DNA from 4 places in the Streptomyces sp. ActVer genome. Region 3 is predicted to be linked to each of the others. Evidence: riboswitches for the same ligand, from Rfam matches in the RefSeq annotation. Region 3 holds a riboswitch; each other region holds the start of a gene.
The links. A riboswitch is a leader RNA that binds a small molecule or an ion and turns the genes downstream of it on or off. The one in region 3 is predicted to bind cyclic di-AMP.
Positions count from the first base shown of each region.

Region 1: another riboswitch for cyclic di-AMP. It lies ahead of O3Q52_RS41745 (M23 family metallopeptidase); the one in region 3 lies ahead of O3Q52_RS24775 (C40 family peptidase).
Region 2: another riboswitch for cyclic di-AMP. It lies ahead of O3Q52_RS26415 (C40 family peptidase); the one in region 3 lies ahead of O3Q52_RS24775 (C40 family peptidase).
Region 4: another riboswitch for cyclic di-AMP. It lies ahead of O3Q52_RS14825 (LysM peptidoglycan-binding domain-containing protein); the one in region 3 lies ahead of O3Q52_RS24775 (C40 family peptidase).

Region 1 is NZ_JAPWHT010000407.1:2,510-8,221, forward strand. Features, by position in the region: gene ribA (GTP cyclohydrolase II) at 1-53, opposite strand, end outside; gene O3Q52_RS41725 (MarR family winged helix-turn-helix transcriptional regulator) at 206-742, opposite strand; gene O3Q52_RS41730 (dihydrofolate reductase family protein) at 891-2,030, shown strand; tRNA gene O3Q52_RS41735 (tRNA-Met) at 2,179-2,252, shown strand; gene O3Q52_RS41740 (PP2C family protein-serine/threonine phosphatase) at 2,408-3,526, shown strand; cyclic di-AMP (ydaO/yuaA leader) riboswitch at 3,844-3,999, shown strand; gene O3Q52_RS41745 (M23 family metallopeptidase) at 4,011-5,060, shown strand; partial or broken gene O3Q52_RS41750 (aldo/keto reductase) at 5,200-5,493, shown strand; gene O3Q52_RS41755 (PrsW family intramembrane metalloprotease) at 5,584-5,712, opposite strand, start outside.
Region 2 is NZ_JAPWHT010000173.1:11,692-17,403, reverse strand. Features, by position in the region: gene O3Q52_RS26420 (Tat pathway signal sequence domain protein) at 1-2,109, shown strand, start outside; cyclic di-AMP (ydaO/yuaA leader) riboswitch at 2,302-2,474, shown strand; gene O3Q52_RS26415 (C40 family peptidase) at 2,570-4,054, shown strand; gene O3Q52_RS26410 (DUF4394 domain-containing protein) at 4,160-5,020, opposite strand; gene O3Q52_RS26405 (tetratricopeptide repeat protein) at 5,212-5,712, opposite strand, start outside.
Region 3 is NZ_JAPWHT010000156.1:9,278-14,989, reverse strand. Features, by position in the region: gene pcrA (DNA helicase PcrA) at 1-2,269, opposite strand, end outside; cyclic di-AMP (ydaO/yuaA leader) riboswitch at 2,724-2,895, shown strand; gene O3Q52_RS24775 (C40 family peptidase) at 2,902-4,059, shown strand; gene O3Q52_RS24770 (hypothetical protein) at 4,128-4,481, opposite strand; gene O3Q52_RS24765 (C40 family peptidase) at 4,985-5,712, shown strand, end outside.
Region 4 is NZ_JAPWHT010000073.1:9,015-14,726, reverse strand. Features, by position in the region: gene O3Q52_RS14840 (ATP-grasp domain-containing protein) at 1-533, shown strand, start outside; gene O3Q52_RS14835 (NAD(P)-binding domain-containing protein) at 626-1,864, shown strand; gene O3Q52_RS14830 (HAD family hydrolase) at 2,176-2,991, shown strand; gene O3Q52_RS14825 (LysM peptidoglycan-binding domain-containing protein) at 3,128-3,871, opposite strand; cyclic di-AMP (ydaO/yuaA leader) riboswitch at 3,875-4,039, opposite strand; gene O3Q52_RS14820 (DUF5959 family protein) at 4,396-5,316, opposite strand; gene O3Q52_RS14815 (CocE/NonD family hydrolase) at 5,390-5,712, opposite strand, start outside.

The sequences.
Region 1 (5,712 bases), on a different contig from region 3:
CGCAGCGGCACCCGGACGCGCGAGCGCTGGGTGGCGGCGGGGTAGTCGGGCATGCGGTTCTCCCGGTCCGATCTCTCACCTGCTTCAGATTTGAAGCAGATCCTCGGATCGCGACACTACCCCATGCTTTAAAGTTGAAGCAACGGATATTGGTGGTTGTGGTGCGACCCGTGTGTCCCCGTACGGTCCCCGTGCGCCTTACGCCTTACGCCTCGCCCGTCGTCGTCCCTCCCGCGCACGGGCTCGACCGGCGGCGCCACGGGACGTCGTCCGGGGCCGCCTGCGGGTCGCCCCCCTCCAGGCCCCGCGCGATCTCCGTACAGATCTCCTCCAGCTGCCCCACCTGCTCCGGCGTGAGCTTGTCGAAGAGCGTCGCGCGGACTGTCTCGACGTGGCCGGGGGCCGTGCGCTCCAGCAGGGCCATCCCCTCGTCCGTGAGGATCGCGACGCTGCCCCGCTTGTCCATGGGGCAGTCCTCGCGGCGTACCGCCCCGTCCTTCTCCAGGCGGGTCACCGCGTACGTCAGCCGGCTGCGGGTGATCTTCGTGCTCTCCGCGAGGTCCGTCATGCGCAGACTGCGGCCCGGCGCCTCGGAGAGGTTGGCGAGGATGGAGTAGTAAAGGTGCGGCATGCCGGCCTCCTGCTGGAGCTGCCGGTCGATCGCGTCCTCCAGGAGATGGGAGGCGGCGATGTAGGCGCGCCAGGCGCGCTGCTCCTCGGGGGTGAGCCAGCGGGTCGTCATGCCCCCAGTGTAGGTTTGTTTCAAACTTGAACCAAGCCCGGATCGGCGACCGGGCGACACCGGCCCGCCGTCTGGGCGAGCCCCGCCTCTGCCTCCGAAAGAGCCCGCCATCCCGACAGCCCGCCAGAGCCCGAAAGCGAGCGCGTCCATGCCTCACCCCTACGTCCTGTTGTCCGCCGCCGTCTCCCTCGACGGCTGCCTGGACGACACCGGCCCCGGACGGCTGCTGCTCTCCGGACCGGCCGACTTCGACCGGGTCGACGAGGTACGGGCCGAGTCCGACGCGATCCTCGTCGGCGCGGGCACCCTGCGCGCCGACAACCCCCGGCTCCTTGTGAACTCCGCCGAGCGCCGCGCGGCCCGGGTCGCCGCCGGACGGCCGGAGTACCCGCTGAAGGTCACCGTCAGCGGCAGCGGCGACCTCGACCCCGACGCCAACTTCTGGTCCACGGGCGGCGAGAAGATCGTCTACACGACCGACGAGGGGGCCGCCAAGGCCGGTGACGCGTTGCGCGGGCTCGGCGTCGATGTCGTCTCCGTCGGCCCGGACGTCGACTGGCGGGCCGTACTCACCCACCTTCACGACGTCCGCGGCGTACGGCGGCTCATGGTCGAGGGCGGCGGCCGCGTCCACACCCAGCTTCTGAGCCAGGGCCTCGCCGACGAACTGCAGCTCGCCCTCGCGCCCCTCGTCGTGGGGGAGCCGGACGCGCCCCGGCTGTTCGGACCCGGCGACTACCCGGGCGGCCCCCGCAACCGGCTGCGGCTGGTCGAGACGCGGCCCGTGGGGGACGTCGTCCTCATGCGGTACGTCCCCACCGCGCCCGGCACCGGGAACGTACCCTCCGCCGCCGACCACCGATGGCTCGCGCTCGCCTGCGAACTGGCCGCCGAGTGTCCGCCCTCGCGGACCGCGTTCAGCGTCGGCGCGGTCGTCGTCGCGGCCGACGGTACGGAGCTGGCCCGGGGGTACTCCCGAGAGGCTGACCCTGTGTCGCACGCGGAGGAGGCCGCGCTCGCCAAGGTCGAGCCGGGTGATCCGCGGCTCGCGGCCGCCACCGTCTACAGCAGCCTGGAGCCGTGCGCCCGCCGCGCGTCCCGGCCCGCGCCCTGCGCCCGGCTGATCCTCGACGCGGGCGTACGCAGGGTCGTGACCGCCTGGCGGGAGCCGGACACCTTCGTGGCGGGCGCGGACGGGAGCGGGCTGCTGGCCGCGTCCGGCGCCGACGTCCTGGTGCTCCCGGAGTACGAGGCCGACGCGAAGGCCCCCAACCGTCATCTGGCCTGACCGGCGCGTTTCCCGTCGGTACGGCCGACGGGCAGGGCCGACCCGTATCGCCGATCGTCATTTTTCGTACCAAACCACCCGGTGAAGCGCGGGCGAAGTTAACGCGTGTGCTTCGGGTCCCGCAGATGGCGTACAGTGGTCTTAACGACGCGGGGTGGAGCAGCTCGGTAGCTCGCTGGGCTCATAACCCAGAGGTCGCAGGTTCAAATCCTGTCCCCGCTACTGAAGGCCCGAGGCCGGAATCCGATCAAGGATTCCGGCCTCAGGTGTTTTCCCGGGTGTTTTCTTCAGGCGCTTTCCCGGGTGTTCCCAGGTGGCTTCACCCGCCCGGTCCTCGTCCGCTCGCCCGCCACCCCCGCTCCCGGAAGCCTGGACAGGTGGAGGAGCAGGAGTCGGTGCGGGTCGAGCCCGTGGACGTCGAGCCCGTGGAGAGGACCGCCTCGTACCAGCGCACCCTCGTCCGCGTGCTGCCGGCGCTGCTGATCGTCGCCGGTGTCTGTTACGACCTCCTCACCCCGCAGGACTTCACCGCGGCTCCCTTCTTCACGGCCGCGGTGCTCATCGCCGCACCCCTCTTCTCGCTCGGCGCCACGGTGTGGACGGGAATCGCGGCGACCGTGGGCATGGCTCTCGTGCATCTCAAGTTCGCCTTCGACGCGGGTGCGGTCACAGAGGTCCTCACCGTGGCCACGGCCGCCGTGCTCGCCGTCGGCATCAACCGGCTCGTGGGACGCGGCAACGCGCGCCTCGCCACCGCCCGCGAGATCGCGGAGGCCGCCCAGCGGGCCGTACTGCCCGAACCGGCCGCGCGGATCGGCGGTCTTGAGATCGCGGCACGGTACGAGGCCGCGCAGGAGGGCGCGTTCATCGGGGGCGACCTGTACGCCGTGCAGGACACCCCGCACGGCGTACGGCTCCTCGTGGGCGACGTACGGGGCAAGGGCATGGGGGCGGTCGGCGTCGTCGCCGTACTCATCGGGGCCTTCCGGGAGGCCGCCGAGCAGGAGGCCAGCCTGGAGGCGGTCGCGCAGCGGCTGGAGCGGGCGCTCGCGCGCGAAGGTGTCCGGCGCGACATCATCGCGGTCTTCGAGGACTTCACCACCGCCGTGCTCGCCGAGATCCCGCACGGCACCCCGGTCGTACGCCTCGTGAACCGCGGCCACCCCGGGCCCCTCCTGCTGTACGGCGACGGAGAGGTACGTACGCTCGCCGCGCCGGAGCCCGCGCTGCCGCTCGGGACCGGGGAGTTGGGGGCCTGGCCCGACCGAGGACAGGAGGAGGAGTTCCCCGGCGGGGCCATGCTGCTCTTCCACACGGACGGGCTCTCCGAGGCGCGGGACCGGCGAGACGTCTTCTACGATCCGGCGCGACGGCTGTCCGGGCGGGTCTTTCCCGGGCCCGACGCGTTGCTCACCGCGGTACTGGACGACGTCCTGCGGCACACCGGGGGCGGGGCGACCGACGACATGGCTCTGCTTGCGGTGCGGCGGCCGTGAGGGCGCAGTCGTGAGGGCACGGTCGTGGTGATTGCGTGACGGTCGTGAGTGCGGCGGCCGTGAGATGCGTCGCTCTTTCGGAGACCCATGTCACTGCTGGTAGTCGAACGGCGTCCCTCCGCTCAACAGCTGACGCACCATCAACAGGACTCCTGTTCCTGAATGTCGATCAACTCGCCCGATTTACCCCGCTCGTGACCTGTAAGTCCGGGCCAAGGGTCGTAACGATCATCAGGAACAGCTTGGAATCCGGTGCCCGGGTCTATTAACGTTCGATAACGCAGCGCGGTCGTCCCAGCCGTCACAAGAGTCGGCTCCGTGCGCACGCGCCGAATCCCGCAAGGGAACCGGGGAACCATCACTTGGGGTGAATCGCTCGTCTTCGCGGTGTAGCGCACCGCGGTTGACGCGCGTAGGAGACCTTCCTGCTCCGAACCCGTCAGCTAACCCGGTAGGCGAGAAGGAAGGAAAGGAGTGCGCCCACGTGGCGTCCAACCGGTCTGCCCTCACACCCTCGTTCGTTCCGGATGAGTTGACGGGTGAGTCCTCGGGTGAGAAGAAGCCCGACACATTCGCCTACGGCGCTCGTAAGGACGAGGAGACGTGGGAGGTCTGGAATCCCAGCGCGGAGACCGTCCTTCCGGTCCGCGGCCGGCACCGCGTCGCCAAGCAGCGCGGCGGCGGACTCGCCCGTAGCTCGACCGTTCTGGGCGTCGGTGTCATAGCCGCCGTCGGTGCGGGTGGCATGGCCACCGCGCAGACCGGCAAGCCCCCGGTGTCGATCTCGATCCCCGACCTGCCGAACGTCGGCTCGCCGTTCTCGGACGACGACGCCCCCGAGGGCTCCAGCACCCCGATCACCGCCGTCGGCCTCACCGCTGCCGACGCCGAGCAGGGCAACTCGGATGCCGGCGAGGCCCTGCGCGCCCGCATCATGCTCCAGGCCGAGCAGCAGCAGGACCAGGTGGACCGCGAGGCCCAGGAGGCCGCCGAGGCCGCCGCCGCGAAGAAGGCAGCCACGCTGGCCGCCAAGGAGAGGGACGCCGCCGAGGCCAAGGTCGCCGCCGCCAAGAAGAAGGCCGACCAGGAGGCCAAGGAGAAGGCCGAGGCCGCGCGCCTCGCCGAGCTCGCCAAGCAGTTCACGCTGCCCACCTCCTCGTACACGATCACCTCGACCTACGGTCAGACCGGCTCGCTGTGGTCCTCCGGCCAGCACACGGGTCTGGACTTCGCCTCTCCCACGGGTACGCCGATCAAGGCCGTTTCCAGCGGCACGATCAAGGAAGCGGGCTGGAGCGGGTCGTACGGCTACCGCACGATCCTGGAGCTCGAAGACGGTACGGAGCTGTGGTTCGCCCACCAGTCGTCGATCAGCGTGAGCGCCGGGCAGAAGGTCAGCACGGGTGACGTCATCGGCCGCGTGGGCGCGACCGGCAACGTCACCGGGGCGCACCTCCACCTTGAGGTCTACACCAGCGGTGGCGACGGCATCGACCCGATGGCGTGGCTGCGGGGCAAGGGGCTCACCCCGTAAGAAGGGTCTGAGAGGTTCCTGGGTGCGGAATACGGCCGTCCGGTACGGCCGTTGACCCACCCATGACCTCTCTCCGCAAGCTGGGTTCGTCCGACCTGGAAGTTTTTCCGCTCTCCCTCGGCGGCAACGTCTTCGGCTCCTCACCGGCAAGTACCGGGCGGGTGCCGTCGTCGACAGCGCGCGGGCCGGGTCCGCGGGTGCGCATCTGGAGTCGGAGCGGGGGCCGCGGGTGCTGGCCGCGCTCGACGAGGTCGCGCGGGAGCGTGGGGTCGAGGCCGCCACCGTGGCTCTGGCCTGGCTGGCGTCCCGGCCGACCGTCGTCGCGCCCATCGCCAGCGCTCGTACGGTGGAGCAGCTTCCGGCGTTGCTGGGGGTGGCCGGGCTTGTCCTCACGGAGGGGGAGTTGGGGAGGCTGACCTCGGCTTCTGGCTGAGGGGCGGGGCGGGACTGGGGGTGGGGTTTCGTCTGGGGTGGGGGTGCGGTTGCGCTCTTGGGTTCGTGTTGTGGTTTGGGGCTGCGCCTATTAAGAGCGGTACGGGTTGTACGTGTACTGCGTTGGCGCTGGGTAGCCCTGCCACTGCGGTGCCACCGGTGCCGGAGCCGTCGCCCGGGCCGCGTACAGGAGAGCCGGGCGGGCCGGTTCTCGGCGCGT
Region 2 (5,712 bases), on a different contig from region 3:
CCCGGTACCGACGCCGAGGGACGGGCGAGATCGGCGGTCCGCAAGGCATCGGCGCTGCCCGTGTCCAGCCTGCTGCGCACCCATCGTGCGTGGTGGCACCGCTTCTACCGCAAGAGCTTCCTCTCCGTCCCCGACGAGATGCTGCAGAGCTTCTACTGGATCCAGCTCTACAAGCTCGCCTCAGCCGCCCGCGAGGACGCGCCGATCATGGCGACCACCGGACCCTGGCTGGAGTCCACGCCCTGGCCCGCCGTGTGGTGGAACCTCAACGTCCAGTTGGAGTACTGGGCGGTGCACGGCTCCAACCACCTTGAGCTGGACGCCGTTCCGCGCACCCTCGCCGAGAACACCGACACGCTCGTCGGCGGCCTGCGCCCCGAGTACCGGTCCGACTCGGCGGGCCTGCGCCGCGCCACCGACGCCACCTGTGACACCAGCGGCACCGTCGCCGTCCCGGGCGTCGGCGCCAACCCGGAGATCGGCAACCTGCCCTGGGCGCTGCACAACGTCTGGCTGACCTACCGCCACACCATGGACCGGGGCGTCCTGGAGGACGTCCTCTACCCGCTGCTGCGCCGAAGCACCAACTACTACCTGCACTTCCTGTACGAGGGCGACGACGGCAGACTGCATCTGCCGCCGACCCACTCGCCCGAGTACGGCAACGCCCCCGACTGCAACTACGACCTGGCACTGCTGCGTTGGAGCTGCGCGACCCTGCTGGAGACCACCGAACTGCTCGGCGTACGGGACGAGCTGGCGCCCAAGTGGCGCGAGGTGCTGGCGAAGCTGACCGACTACCCGGTGGACGGGAACGGCTTCATGATCGGCGCGGGCGTCCCCTTCGCCAAGTCCCACAGGCACTACTCCCACATGCTCTCCGTCTACCCTCTCCACCTCGTCAACTGGGAACAGCCCGAGCACCGGGACCTGATCGAACGGTCGCTGAACCACTGGATCGGCTTCGAGGGCGCCCTGCGCGGCTACAGCTTCACCGGCGCCGCCTCCATCACCGCCCAGATGGGCCGGGGCGACGACGCGCTGACGTACTTACGCGAGCTGGTCGACCGCTTCGTACAGCCCAACACCATGTACTACGAGGCGGGTCCGGTCGTCGAGACACCGCTGTCCGCCGCGCAGAGCCTGCACGACATGCTCTGCCAGAGCTGGGGCGACACGATCCGCGTCTTCCCGGCCGTCCCGGGTGCCTGGCGGGACGTCACGCTGCACGACTTCCGCACCCAGGGCGCGTTCCTCGTCAGCGCCGTCCGCCGGGGCGGCACCACCCGCTGGGTCCGCGTACGCAGCCTCGCCGGGGAGCCCTGCCGGGTACGCCACTCCCTGCGCGGGCGTCTCACGGTCGCCGGGGTCGGCGGCCCCGCACCCGCCTGGCGCGACCTGGGCGACGGCGTCGTCGAACTGGACCTGGCACGCGACGCGGAGGCGGTGATCCACCCGGCGGGCTCGCGGCCCGACCTGCGGATCGCCCCGGTGGAGGTGACCGTGCCCGCCGACCCGTGGGGACTGCCGGAACCGCCGCAGAGCGGAACCGTCACCCGGCTCGACCTCACCGGACACTTCGACAACGACGGCATCACCACCGAGATGTACTACGGCGACGGGGACTTCGACGGCACCGGCCGTACGTACCCCATGGCCCAACTCCCGCAGACCGGGCAGACGACGGACAACGGCATCGCCTTCCTCTTCACCAACGGCAGCGAGGGAACGAACAACAACCTCGTGGCGGCAGGGCAGGAGATCACCGTCTCGCAGGGCGCGCAACGGGCGTTCACGAAGCTGCACGTGCTGGGCTCGGGCGACACGGCGGCCGTGACCGTCCCCGCGGTGGTCCGGTACGCCGACGGAACGAGCGAGGCCGCGCCGATCGCGCTGACCAACTGGCTGGCGTCCGGCCCCGAGTTCGGCGAGACCGAGGCGGTGATCACCGGTCAGATCCACTCGCGCACCGGGCCGTCGGCCACCAAGGCGGCCGTCTTCCACCAGGTGATCGAGCTCGACGCGCGCAAGCAGCTCACCGCGATCACCCTGACCACGCCCTCGGGGTCGTCCAGGGCCCATGTCTTCGCCCTCTCGCTGGAGCAGTAGTCGGGAGGGGCGGAAGCAGCAGGATCGGCGAACCGTGAGAAGTCGTCGAAGTCCGGCGATGTCTCGACCCGGTACGACGAAGGTCACAGTTATATATCGGACACTTCGCCCTTCAATCTTCACACGAGGTGCACATGTTGGCTAAGTTGACGGACAGGACGCACGACTCCCTCCGGTGAACCTCGCCGGGTCGCGCGGCCTCCGCCGAATCCGGTGGCCCTCGCGGCGACCGGAACCGGGGACCCAACCGAACTTTGGGGTGAATCGGCCCAACCGCCCGACAGGGCAAGGGCCGTAGGGCATACCTTCCGGATTCCTCGCCCGAACCCGACAGCTAACTCGGTAGGCGGAGCACGGAAGGAGTACGGCTCCCATCGCGCCGGAACGAACCCCGCGCCCCGGAGGCAGCAACCTCCCGGGCATACCCCGGCCCGCCCTCGCGACGGCGGCCGCCACCTCAGTGGACCTCTACTCCTCGGCCGGCGGTTCCTCGCCCGCATCGCCGGCAAGAGGGGACGACGGGCCCAGTCGCGAAGAGGTCCAGCAGCGGATCAGCAGCCTCTACGACCAGGCGGAGACCGTCAGCGGGAACTACAACGCGACCCGGGCGATGAACTCGGGGCGGCCGCGCGAGCGTATGGCACCCGGGCCCGACACGGGGCGTGAGCGTGCCGACACGGTCGCCGCCGCCGATCCCGTTCTGAGCGACCGCGCCAAGCAGTGGTTCGACGTGGGGCGTTCGCAACTGGGGCCCCTCATTCCCGCCGTGCTGCCGCCCGACAGGACGCCGGACCGCGGCCCGGCCGCGACGCGGCCCAAGAGCCCCGGTGACCGTCCGGCCGACCGGTCACCCGACCGCTCGCCCGACCGTGCGCTGGAAGGGGCGGGCAAACCCCTCCTGGAGCTGACCGCCGGACCCGGCACCGCGACAACCGCCCGACCCGTGGCGGAGTTGACCGCAGGACCCATCGCCGCGCTGCCGGCCGTGCCGCAGGCGCGACAGGAGGCCACCGCGATCCTGCCCGCGACCGCAGCCGATCCGCGGCAGTCGCTGAAGACCTCCAAACAGCGGAACCAGAGCAAGCTCGCGAAGGCCCGTGAGCTGCTCTCCGCGCACACCGCCCGGCGGAGCGCGCCGGTGGCGGCCATCGAACCCCCTCCGGCGGAGACCGTCTGGGCCACCACCGAGGGGCAGGGCTACCGCCAGGCCGAGGCCGAATGGTGGCAGCCGCAGGCGCAGCCGCTGTCGGCCGGTTTCGGCATGGAACCGGCCGTCGACGCCCTGGGCGGCCCGGACCTGACGTTCGGCATGGGGCTGCCCGCTGCTCCGGCCCCGACTCCGGCAGTCGCTCCGTCAATCGCTCCGGCTCCGTCGATCGGCATGGATCTGCCCATGGGCCCGGACCTGTCGTTCGGTATGGCTCCGCCCATCGACACCCGTACGCCGATCGGCACGGGCCTGCCCATCGGTTCGGACGGCGCCGCGAACCCGGGGTACGGCACTCCGACCCCCGGCTACGGCGTTGCGACCTCGGCATACAGCGGTGGGTCGACCCCGGGATACGCCGGACCGACCCCCGGATACGGCGGGAAGGCCGCGACAGCCGTCGACTTCGCCCGTGAGCAGATCGGCAAGCCCTGTGTCTGGGGAGCGATGGGGCCGGGCTCGTACGACTGCTCAAGCCTCACCCAGGCGGCCTGGAAAGCGGCCGGGGTCGCACTCCCGCGTACCGTGAACGATCAGGCGACCGCCGGTATGGCGGTCCCCCTCTCCGACATCCGTCTCGGCGACCTGGTCCTCTTCCACGGACACGTCGGCCACGTCGGCATCTACAGCGGCAACGGCATGATGGTCCACGCGCCGAGCCCGGGGGCGGCCATCCGCGAGGAGTCGATCCACTGGGCCGGCGAGCCGGCGATCCACAGCGTGATCCGGCCTGCCTGACCCGGAGCCGTACCTGACCCGGAGGCCGTATCGGAACGCGCGCGAGGCGCCGACCGATACGGCCCCTGATCGTCTCGTGACGGAGACGGCCGGTCCGCGGTCGGGTCAGCCCGCGTCGAGCGCGACGGCGATGTCGGTGATGGGTATCGGGAACGGGTACACGTCGGTCGTGGCTCCGGTGAGTACGTCGACGGTGTAGAGCGTCGTCGTCGAGGCACCGGCCGGGGTGAGGGCGGCGAAGGCCGTGTTCGAGATGGTCTTGCCCGCGCTCAGGTCGCTGAAGATGTCGAAGCCCGCGTTGGCACCGGCGTCGAAGCCGAGCGAACCGGTCGCGACCAGCAGGCCGTTGGCGGGCGGTGACTGGATGACGACCTGGTCCGAGGTCGTGTTGATGTCGAACAGCGTGGTCGCGGTGGCCGAGTTGAGGTCGTTGTTGGTGTAGGCGGCGCCGGTGACGCCGCGGGTCGTCGCCCCGTCCGTGGTCAGCGGGGTGTTCGTGGCGGTGCTGCTGTTGGCGAGGTTGTGCGCCAGGTTCTGACCGGTGTCGCTGATGATCCGGAGCCGGTCGGCCGCGGGGTTGAAGTCGACACCGAAGTTCGTGCCCTGCAACGGGACGCTGAGCTGCGAGACCTTGGTGACCTGCACGTCCGGGACGGCGGGCGGGGTCTTGACCGTGTAGACGCCGCCCTGGTTGCCGACGGCGTACATCAGACCGTTCTGTACGCGGAAGTCGATCCCGATGACCGCGGTGTCGCCGACGAGCCCGTTGATGACCCTGAACCAGTTGAGCACGTCGGGTCTGTCGGTGGTGAAATACGCCATCAGCCTGCCGTCGGCCGAGATGCCGAACGCCGGCAGGCTGGGTGTCGCCGCGTGGCTGGTGCCCGGGGTCGCCACGACGAGTGCCGCCATGGCGGACGCGGCCGCGACCGCCGTGGCCATCTTCTTCCTGAGCCCTGCTTTCATCGCTTCTTCCCTCTCGGTCGGCGTGAGCTTGAGCGTGGATGTGAGCGCGAGCGCGTACTGGGGCAGAGGTATTGCCGCCTGGTCCGCCAGGCCGGATCGACAGGCGGCGACGGCAAGCTATGGGGCAGGACTGGACATCCACTGGACGGTGGTTGAACGGCTGGACGGTTGAACGGAGGGGCTCCGCGGGTTCACGGGCCCGATGTGGTCGACGACGCGGTGGCTGTCACCCGCGGCCCCAGGGCCCGGCGGGCGCGCTCGGCGCCCGCGTGCGCCCGTGCCAACTGGTCGTGTTCACCGGTGACGGACGCGACCGTCGCCGCGGTGGAGTGGTGGTCGAGCGCCTCGTCGTGACGGCCGCTGCCGTGCAGGGCCTCGGCCAGGCCGTTGAGCGCCGACGCCTCGCCGTAGCCCTCCCCGTTCTCACGGAACAGTTCGAGGGCTCGCCGCTGACAGGTGAGCGCGGCCTCGAACTCGCCCTGCCCCAGCCGGATGTCGCCCAGACCGGACAGCGCGTACGCCTCGCCGCCGTGGTGCCCCAACTGCCGGAAGAGCGTGAGGGCCTGCTCCTGGCATTCGGCCGCGGACTCCGAACGGCCCAGCCGCAGAAGGGCGTTGCCGAGGTGGGAGAGGGTGCGGGCGCGGCCGATCCGGTCTCCGGTCAGATCGTGCAGGGCGAGCGCCTGCCGCTG
Region 3 (5,712 bases):
ACAGGGAGGCCGCCACGCCGGAGGCCGCCGGGCCCAGGGAGCCCGTGCGCTTCCACTCCAGATGCGTTTCCGGGATCTCCTCCAGGAAACGGGACGGCGGGTTGTACGAGGGCTGGCCCCAGGCGCTGCGCATCGAGGCACGGGTCAGATACAGCCGCTCCCTCGCGCGCGTGATGCCGACGTACGCGAGCCGGCGCTCCTCCTCCAGCTCCTTGGTCTGGCCGAGTGCGCGCATGTGCGGGAAGACGCCGTCCTCCATGCCGGTCAGGAACACCACGGGGAATTCGAGGCCCTTGGCGGTGTGGAGGGTCATCAGCGTTATCACGCCGGACCCGTCCTCCTCCTCGTCCGGGATCTGGTCGGAGTCGGCGACGAGCGCGACCCGCTCCAGGAAGGCGGAGAGGCCGCCCGGTGCCTCGCCCTCGCCGGCCTCCTGCTCGAACTCCAGGGCCACGGCGGCCAGTTCCTGGAGGTTCTCGATGCGGGTCTCGTCCTGCGGGTCGGTCGAGGCCTGCAACTCGGCGAGGTAGCCGGTCCGTTCGAGAACCGCTTCCAGGACCGTCGCCGGGCCGGCGCCCGACTCGACGATCGTGCGGAGGTCCTCCATCAGCGTGTTGAACCGCTTGACTGCGTTCGTCGAGCGGGACGCCATGCCGTACGCCTCGTCGACGCGGCGCAGCGCCTGCGGGAAGCTGATCTTCTCGCGCTGGGAGAGCGCGTCGATCATCGCCTCGGCGCGGTCGCCGATGCCGCGCTTGGGGACATTGAGAATGCGGCGCAGCGGTACGGAGTCCTCGGGGTTCGCGAGCACGCGCAGGTACGCGAGGACGTCCCGGACCTCCTTGCGCTCGTAGAAGCGGACGCCGCCGACGACCTTGTAGGGCAGGCCGACGCGGATGAAGACCTCTTCGAAGACACGGGACTGCGCGTTCGTACGGTAGAAGACGGCGACGTCGCCCGCCTTCGCGTCGCCCGCGTCCGTGAGGCGGTCGATCTCGTCGGCGACGAACTGGGCCTCGTCGTGCTCGGTGTCGGCGACATAGCCGGTGATCTGGGCGCCCGCGCCCGCGTTGGTCCACAGGTTCTTGGGGCGGCGCGATTCGTTGCGCTCGATGACCGCGTTGGCGGCGGTGAGGATCGTCTGCGTCGAGCGGTAGTTCTGCTCCAGCAGGATCGTCGTCGCGTTCGGGTAGTCCTCCTCGAACTGGAGGATGTTGCGGATGGTCGCACCGCGGAAGGCGTAGATCGACTGGTCGGCGTCGCCCACCACGCACAGCTCGGCCGGCGGGAGGTCGTGCTCGCTCGGCGGTACGTCGACCGGGTGCTCGGAGGTACCGACGAGCTCGCGCACGAGGGCGTACTGCGCGTGGTTCGTGTCCTGGTACTCGTCGACCAGGACGTGCCGGAAGCGGCGGCGGTAGTGCTCGGCGACGTCCGGGAAGGCGCGCAGGAGGTTGACCGTCGTCATGATCAGGTCGTCGAAGTCCAGCGCGTTCGCCTCGCGCAGGCGGAACTGGTACATCGCGTAGGCCTGGGCGAGGGTCTTCTCGAAGCCTCCCCCAGACTCCGTCTGGGAGGTGCCCCCAGCCGCCTGGGCGGCGAAGTCCTCCTCGTCGATCAGCTCGTTCTTCAGGTTCGAGATCTTGGCGCTGAACGACTTGGGCGGGAAGCGCTTGGGGTCGAGGTCCAGGTCACGGCAGACCAGGGCCATGAGGCGCTTGCTGTCGGCGGCGTCGTAGATCGAGAAGGAGGAGGTGAAGCCGAGCTGCTTCGACTCCCGCCGCAGGATCCGTACGCACGCGCTGTGGAAGGTCATCACCCACATCGCGTTGGCCCGGGGGCCGACGAGCTGCTCGACGCGCTCCTTCATCTCGCCCGCGGCCTTGTTCGTGAAGGTGATCGCGAGGATCTGGCCCGGGTGCACCTTGCGCTCGCCCAGCAGGTGGGCGATCCGGTGCGTGAGCACACGGGTCTTGCCGGAGCCCGCGCCGGCCACGATGAGCAGCGGCGAGCCGTGGTGGACCACCGCCGCGCGCTGGTTCTCGTTCAGCCCGTCCAGGAGCGCGGCCGGGTCCACGTGCGGCCGGGGCGCGCCGTCGCGGTAGTACCCGTCCCGACTCGGAGGCACGTCGAAGCGGCCGCCGAACAAATCGTCCGGAACCGGCTCCGACTCCGGCGCCTCGTCCTCGGGCGGCGGCGGGGGCTCCTCCTCGTGGGCCCGTGAGGGCTTGAGGTCCGCCAGGAAGCTGTCATCAAAGAGGCTGCTCATCGCTCTCCGAGTCTAGGCGCCCCCACTGACAGCGTGCCGCCGCCCTTGAAACTCCGCGGGCTCGCTCCGCGGGGGTGCGGGTTTCCGTGGCCGCCCACCTCGGGTTCCGTCACCCTCCGGTGGGGGCTTGTAGCGGTCCGCGATCAGGTGGCCGACCTGCGGCTTCACCGGAAGTCCCTGGGGGCCGTATCGCGGGTGCGGGTTCCTTGTGGCTTGTCGCGCAGTTCCCCGCGCCCCTAAAGGGGCACTGCCCAAAGGGGCACTCCAGCGGGCCGGACTTCATCGAGTGGACAACTCGGGCCACACCCATCCGAATTGACCAGGTCGAGTCGAGCCCAAGGCTAAGGTCACGAAAATGTATCGGGCATATCGCACATCAAACTTCACAGGGGCCACACGAGTTAGCTAAATTTTATGTGGGCCGCACGACCCGCACCGGCGAACACGCCGGGCCGAGCGGCCTCCGCCGAGTCCGGTAGGCCCTCGTGGCCGACGGAGCCGGGGACCCACCGACCTTGGGGTGAATCGGTCCAACTCCCTTCGGGGAAACGGACCGTAGGGCAAACCTTCCGGAGCACCCGCCCGAACCCGACAGCTAACTCGGTAGGCGGACGACGGAAGGAGACGCCCTCGTGGCGCCACACCGCAGGTCCCGGCCCCCCAGTCCCGTGGGCATACGGACTCCGGCCCTCGCCACCGCGGCCCTGACCTCGGTGGCCCTCCTCTCCCAGACGGCGAACGCGTCGCCCTCCGAGGAGCCCAGGCCGAGCCTGGAGGAAGTCGAGAAGAAGGTCGGCGACCTCTACCGCCAGGCGGAGACGGCCAGCGAGAAGTACAACGCGGCCAAGGAGAAGACCACCAAGCAGAAGAAGCGTGTCGACACCCTGCTCGACGACGTGGCGCGCCGCACGGAGAGGCTCAACGACGCGCGCGAGGAGCTCGGTACGTTCGCCGCCGCGCAGTACCGCACCGGGGCCGCCGCCCCCGACACCGCCTCCCTCCTCCTCGCGGACAACCCGCAGGACTACTTCGACCAGACCCAGCTGATGGACCGGCTCACCAGCCGCCAGAAGCAGTCCGTCGACGACTACGTGACGCAGCAGACCGCCACGACGGAGAAGCGGCGGGAGGCGTCCGAGAGCCTGGAGACGCTCACCAGGACGCAGAGTTCACTGAAGACGTCCAAGGCGGACGTCCAGCGGAAGCTCGCCGCGGCGCGCGACCTCCTCTCGAAGCTGACCGTCGAGGAGAAGGCGCGGCTCGCCGCGATCGAGCGGCAGAAGCAGGAAGAGGCCCAGCGCAAGGCGGACGAGCTGGCCCGGCAGCAGGCGGCCGACGCCGAGCGGCGGCGCCAGGAGGCCGCGCAGGACACCGGGGCCTCCACGGGCTCCGGGAGCACCTCAGGGACCTCCGGCTCCGGCTCCGGCTCCGCCACCTACACCGCCAAGGCCGACAAGGCGCTCGCCTTCGCCCGCGCCCAGATCGGCAAGCCGTACGTCTGGGGCGCGAGCGGCCCCGGCTCGTACGACTGCTCCGGTCTCACCCAGGCAGCCTGGAAGGCCGCCGGCGTCACCCTCCCGCGCACCACCTGGGACCAGGTCAACGCCGGCACGACGGTCTCCGTGAACAGCGCCCAGCCCGGTGACCTGGTCTTCTTCTACGACGACATCAGCCACGTCGGCATCTACATCGGCGACGGCATGATGATCCACGCGCCCAAGCCGGGGGCGTACGTCCGCGAGGAGTCGATCTACTACATGCCGATCCACAGCGTGGTGCGCCCGGCGTGAGGCGCTTCTCGTCGACCTGAGTGGAAACAGGAAGCTGTTTCCACTCAGGTGCCCACTCGGGTCCCCGCTCAGGTCCAGAGCACCGCGATGAAGATGTTCGCCGTGGTCAGCCCGCCCACCAGGCCGAACAGGCTGTTCTCGACCTTCTCCTCGTCCCGTTTCACGTACACGAGGCCGAGGATCACGACCAGCAGGGCGAGCTTCACGCCGATCTTGACGTTGTTGACGGTCTGGTCGTCGGCCTGGTTGAGGCCGACCAGGATCGCGCCGGTGACCAGCATGGTCAGCGCGCCGTGGAGCATGGCGGGGCTGAAGCGGGCCGTGCCGTCACTCATGGCCTTCATCTGCGTGAGAAAGCCGCCGAGGAGGGATGCGATGCCGATGATGTGCAGGGCGACGAAGACATGAATGAGTACGTCCATGAGCCCGGACACTAGCCAAACGGCTCCGTACCACCGCACACCGCCCCCCGCCCCGCACACCCGGCCCCGCCTGCCCTACGCACAGGCGGGCCCCGTCGGCCCCACGGGCCCCGCGCAGCTCCCGCGCCACAACCCGGCGGAGCCCATAGCACCGGTTCGCCGCTCGTTTCCCCACAATCCGCGTATCGGTCACCGCACCACGTCAAGTCGGCGGGCCCGGGCCCGGATCGTGGTCGTACCCGGTCAGGTCATGTCCGAGTCCCACCACTTCCGTACATGCCGTTACCCCCGCCGCGGTCCCAGGTTTAGCGTCCTTCACCAGGTGGCCGGCTCCCCACCACCGCCCGGGTCAGGGGCGGCATCCGGACACCACCGCCGAGAAGGGTCCGGCGGCGGCCCGCTCCCCCTGTGCGGGCCGCCGCCGGACGTGCAACCGGCCCCTGAGGGCCGCCGCCGCGGCCGCACAAACGCCTCGGCGGCGTACGGAAGGACGTGGATCGCACGTGGCAGCGCACCGCAAGCCGAGACAGCGCTCAGTCGGCGGCAGTACGGCCCGCACCGCCTTCACCATCGCGCTGGCGGGCGCGGCGAGCGCGACCGGGTTCGAGGGGACGGGAACCGCCGCCCCGGAGCTGACACCCGCTCAGGTCAAGGCGAAGGTCGACAAGTTGTACCAGGAGGCGGAGGTCGCCACCGAGAAGTACAACGGCGCGAAGGAGAGGTCGACGAAGACGCGGGGCCGCCTCGACACCCTCCAGGACGAGGCAGCGCGCAGGACCGAACGGCTCAACTCCGAGCGGGCCGCGCTCGGTTCACTGGCCGCCGCGCAGTACCGGGACGGCGGCGTCGACCCCGCACTGGGGCTCATGCTCTCCTCCGATCCCGACCAGTACCTGGACGGCGCCGCGTTCGCCGAGCGGGCCGGCAGCAGGCAGGCCTCGAACGTGTCGCGCGTGCGCCGACAGCTGCGCGAGATCGAGCAGTTGCGCGGGGCCGCCCACGTGGAACTCACCTCGCTCAAGGAACGGCAGGCGGAGCTGAAGCGGCACAAGACGACCGTCACCGGGAAACTGGGAGAGGCACGGGACCTGCTGTCACGGCTGTCGGACGCGGACCGGGCCCGTATCGGCGCCGACGACGCGGACACCGCGCGCGCCTCACGTTCCGCCGCGGGCCCGCGCGACCTGGGCGCCGGCGCGGGTTCGTCGGCCACGGCCCCCAACTCCAGGGC
Region 4 (5,712 bases), on a different contig from region 3:
GCGTCAAGGTCCGCTCCTGGCCGCCGCACGCGGGGATGACGGCGAACGCGTACGTGGTCGACAATCCGGAACTCGCGGACATCGCCGCGCGTTTCATCAAACGGATCGGCTTCAGTGGCGTCATCGACCTGGACCTGCGCTTCGACCGGCGCGACGGCCGGTACAAACTGCTCGACTTCAACCCGCGGATGGGCGCACAGTTCCGGCTCTTCGAGAACGAGTCGGGGATCGACGTCGTCCGCGCCATGCATCTGGATCTGACCGGCCGCACCGTTCCGGAGGGGGAACAGCTCGCGGGCCGGCGGTACATCGTGGAGAACATCGACCTGCCCGCCCTGCTCGCGTACCGCCGCAGCGGCTACTCGACACCGCACGCCCCGGCCCACGCGAGCGGCACGGAGCTGGCGTGGCTGGCGGCGGACGACCTGCGGCCGTTCTTCACCATGCTCGCGCGCTTCGTACGGCCCGGAGCGAAGCACATGTACCAACTGTGGCGGACCAACCGCCGGAGCACCCGTCCGAGCACGGGGTGAGGGCCCCTTCGGCCACGAGCCAGCGATACACAGCACACGCACGTTGGTGTTGACCACGAAGTGACGAAGCAGCGTCCTGGGGAGGGGACTTCGTGATGGAGCCGGTGGCAGTGATCGGTGCCGGGCCCTTCGGCCTGTCCACCGCCGCGCATCTGCGAGCGCGCGGCATTGCGGTACGGGTGTTCGGTGAGCCCATGGTGAGCTGGCGTGAGCACATGCCTGAGGGGATGCTTCTGAAGTCGACCCCGGCCGCCTCGAACATCGACGCCCCGCAGCCCGGGCACAACCTCGTCGACTACTGCGACGCGGCCGGCATCCGCCGACTCGTCACGGACGAGGACATCGTCCCGGTCGAGACGTTCGTCGCCTACGGGGAGTGGTTCCGGCAGAAGCTCGTGCCGGACCTGGAGCGGGTGCGGGTCGTGTCGGTCGACCGGCGGGGCGATCAGGGGGATGCCGGGCGGGGCGGTCGGCGCGGCTCGGGGGGCTTCGAACTCAAGCTGGACTCCGGGGAGTTGTTCACCGCGCGGGCGGTCGTCGTCGCGACCGGGCTGTCCGGGCTGGCCCATCTGCCGCCCGAGCTGGCCGCGGCCGCGCCCGACGGACCGACCCCCACGGGGCCCGTCTCGCACAGCTCGCAGCTCCACGACCTGTCCCGGTTCTCCGGCAAGGAGCTGATCGTCGTGGGCGCGGGCCAGTCCGCCCTGGAGACGGCGGCGCCCGCGGCGGAGGCGGGCGCGCAGGTGCGCGTGGTGGCGCGCGGTAAGGGCTCGGTCGCCTTCGGCGCGCCCCCGTGGACACAGCCGAGGCTGCGCCCCGAGTCGCCCTTCGGCCGGGCCTGGTCGCTGTGGGCCCTCAGTTACTACCCCCACCCGTACCGCCATCTGCCGCCGCAGGCCCGGCACTTCCTGGTCCGCCGGGTGCTAGGCCCTCTCGGCGCCTGGTGGCTGCGGGAGCGGTTCGAGGGGAAGGTGCAGGTGAGCGAGGTGTCGCGGATCGTCCGCTCCGGATCGGCGGGCGGCCATCCGGCCCTCGCCGTCCAGACCCTCGACGGACGCGTCGAGGAACTCTCCGCGGACCACGTCGTCGCCGCGACCGGATACCGCGTCGACCTCGCCTCGATGGACTTCCTCGGGCACGAACTGCGTACGGAACTGGCGGTGAGCCGGGGGACACCGAAGCTGGGTGCCGGGTTCAGGTCCTCGGTACCCGGGCTGTACTTCACGGGGCTGCCGGCGGCGGCTTCGTACGGTCCCGTGATGCGGTTCGTGTGCGGGACGGAGTTCGCCTCACCGAGGCTGGTCCGGCATCTGGTGGGGGCGCGCGGCTGAACGGAACCTCCGCTTCGTGCGCGTACGCATCAACGCGTCGCCGAAGCCGCCGAGCGGCGCGAAGGCCGCGCGCGAGCCGCGTCCACGGGGCGAGGCCGGGCACCGGGAGATGGGGCCCGGGGGCGGGCGACGGGCCGGTTGACCGGGGGCGGGGGAGCAGGCAGGGCATGGCCAACTGCTCCTCTTCGCCCGCGATTTGCCCCCGGGCGGCCGACGGATGGTGCCTGTGACGACCCCTGTGCCTGACGAGATACCGGACGACGTCCGGTTCCCGTCGAGTCGTTGGGGCGTTCGATCCGTATTCTCTGATCATGGCCGCACCGATTGCATATTCACTCATCGCCACTGACCTGGACGGGACGTTGTTGCGAGGCGACGACACTCTTTCGGACAGGTCACGCGCCGCGCTGGCGATGGCAATCGGGAGAGGTGCCAGGCACCTTGTGGTGACGGGGCGCCCGGCACCGCGCGTACGCCCCCTGCTGGACGAACTGGGCAGCCAGGGACTGGCGGTGTGCGGTCAGGGAGCGCAGTTGTACGACGCCGGCGCCGAGCGCATGGTCTGGTCGGTCACCCTCGACCGCGAGCTGGCCGAGACGGCGCTCGGCAAGATCGAGGCGGAGGTCGGGGACGTGTACGCCGCGGTCGACCAGGACGGTGTCGACGGACTCACGCTCATCGAGCCGGGGTACGAGATGCCGCACCCGACGCTCCCCGCGGTACGTGTCCTGCGCCGCGACGACCTCTGGACGGAACCCATCAGCAAGGTGCTGCTGCGCCATCCCCTGCTGTCCGACGACGAGTTGGCGTCCGCGGCCCGCGGAGCGGTCGGTTCCCTCGCCACGGTCACGATGTCCGGCCCCGGCACAGTCGAACTCCAGCCATGTGGCGTGACCAAGGCGACGGGTCTCGCCCTGGCGGCCGAACACCTCGGCCTCACTCCCGCCACGACGATCGCTTTCGGTGACATGCCCAACGACATCCCGATGTTCGACTGGGCGGCCCACGGCGTCGCGATGGCCAACGCCCACCCCGAACTCCGGGCGGTGGCCGACGAGGTGACCCTGTCGAACGAGGAGGACGGCATCGCGGTGGTACTGGAACGGCTCTTCGGCCCGCGGTCCTAGTTCTGCGTCAGGGTTCTGCGTCAGGAGAAAGCCGGGCGGCCCGCGGAGAGGTCGGTCTCCCTCGCCGCGGGCACACCCGGCACCAGCACGTCCGGCACCAGTACGTCCGGCATCGGTCGGCCCGATACCGGCCCGCTCAGTAGGCCCCGAAGACGTTGTCGATCGAGCCGTACCTCGCGGCGGCGTAGTTGCATGCCGCCGTGATGTTGGCGACCGGGTCGAAGGGGTCCATCGAGGTGCCGGCCACGTGGTAGGCGTTGAAGGTCGGGTCGATGGTCTGGAGGAGCCCCTTCGACGGCGTACCGGCCGCGGCGTTGGAGTCCCAGTTGTTCATGGCCTGCGGGTTGCCCGACGACTCGCGCATGATGTTGCGGTAGATGCCGTCGTACGACCCGGGGATGCCCTGCTGGGCCATGATGTCCAGCGACTCCCTGATCCAGCCGTCGAGGTCGTTCGTGTACGTCTTCGCGGCGGCGGGGGTGACGGCGGACGCGGTGGACGCCTTGGTCGCAGTGGCCGTCTTTGCGGAGGTTCGGGCGTTTTTCGTGCCGACTGTCAGCTTGAGGCCGGGGCGGATGACCGCCGGGTCGTCGCCGATGACCGCGCGGTTGGCCTTGTACAGGTTCTGCCAGCCGCCGCTCGTGGAGTGCTTCTTGGCGATCTTGGTCAGGGTGTCGCCCGAGACCACCTTGTACGTGACGAGCGAGACCTGCGGGACCGCGGCCGGTGCGGCCTGGGCGGCCTGCGTCGGCTGTGCGGCCTGGGCGCCGGTCGCGCCCACGATGGGGAGCGCGAGCGCGGCTCCGCCGGTTCCCGCGGCGACGATGCCACGCGTGAGGGTGTTCATTCTGGGGCGGCGGTGCTTGCCTCGTGCGGCCATGGCGCGTTTCCTCTCCGACGCCTGCGAGGTGAGCTGTCGGGTTCGGGCGGGAGCTGCCCGGCCGCATGCTGCACGCGGCTTCACCCCGAGCCGTTCCGGAATCCGGACCGGCGGCCTACCTGGGTCCCCCGCTCCTGCCGTACGCGAGTGAATGGGTGGTTGGGATCTCCGGGCGGCGGCAGGATTAGGCGGTCCATCCGGAGTGACGTGAACGTATGCGAGAGCACATGCCGTGAACAAGCCCAGAATTCACATGGAGATGTCATTTGCCTGTTCGGGGCAGATGGGAATTCTTGATCCATTCGGAAGGTGAAGTTCAACTTGCCTTGAGCAAAGGTGAATCGACCGGCTCGGCAAAGTGGCCGTCCCGGGCGGACGTGACCCAATTCACGTGCGCAGGTGGGGAATTAGGTGCGCTAGGTGCCTAATACGGGCAAGTCGGGCGGAGCCTGGATGTCCGCCCAGTCGGCATAAGAGGCTACTTGTCCAGAAACGTTCTCACTGCTCTTCAGGGTCCCGGAGGGTCAGCCTTCTGGGTTCCAGAGAGTCAGTACGTCACGCAGTTTCTGTCGGTGGCTGTCGATCCAGTTCCGGGGAAGATCGACGGGAACGCACACCGTGGCCATGGAAATCGTGTCGTCCTCCACGATCACCTCGGGGCAATCCCGTTCTCCCGTGAGCCGAATGGAAATCGACGGTCCTCGCTCCACCGTCATCCACGCGATGTCCTCGCCGCGGTCGAATGCGGCGTCCAGGGCGTGCCCCCAGGCCTCAAGTCGGCGGCGCCACAGAGCGAGTTCGAGGCGGCCACGGACGAAAGGCGTCTCCACGACGATCTCGGCCGCGAGGCCCGCCACCATTCGCGGGTGCCGGCCGAGGACCGTGATCCTGACCGAGTTGCCCTCCTCGTCGGCGAGGAGCGCGAGGTCCGTCGGGCCGGTGCGGTGGTCGGCCGGGAGATCGGCGTCGCAGAGGGCACATACGAAATGGGCGTCCTGTACGGAGTTCCACCCGGCGCAGGACGGGCAGCGGCGGTAGGTGATCGGGTGGGTGTAGCCGACGGTGTGGGCGCCGGTGCGGTCGATGCCCGCGCGGGTGAGGGCCGCCGCGAGCGACCGCCACGACTCGGGGTCGGGGCAGTAGCCGGTGGACTGGTTGCTGGCGTACGTGACCGCCCAGCCGGACGAGGTCCGCGCAAAGCCCAACTCCCCGGCGGCGCACACCGGTTTCCCGTCCGCGCAGGCCACGTGCTCGGAGCGGCGCGGGGCCAGGAGCAGGGTCAGGGAGGCGTCGACGACGAAGGTGAACGGCTCGTCGAGTTCGTCGGCGGGGCGGGCGGACAGGAAGGCGTCGAGGTCGGCCGGGGTCCGGATCCGGGCACCGCCCCCGCCGGGCCGGACGGCCTCCCTTATGTCTTCGGGCCCCACATAGGCGTATGCGGTCATGGGGTCCCTACATACGCGTTTGCGGTCGTGGGGTCCACGTACGCCTTCGCCGTCATTCGGGGAGCGTACGAGTTCACCCCGCGGTCCGCGGAATCCTTTTCTCCCAGGTGCGGTGGAACACCACCTCGTCACCGTCCTTGCAGATCACCTCGTTCGAGGTGATGAAGTCCGCCTCGTCGCAGGTGGTTTCGGAGTGCGCCTCGACGCTCGCGTCCCACGGCAGGTCCGGCCGGTGCAGCCGGACGAACCAGTCCGAGCGGGCGCGGGCCGACAGCGGGTCCGACTCGACGATCGTGTACGTGTCCAGGGCCTCCTCGGTGAATTCGAGGCCGTCGGGATACACACGGGTGCCTCCGTAGCCCGGGTCCACCTCCAGACGCCACTCGCCCTTGGCGA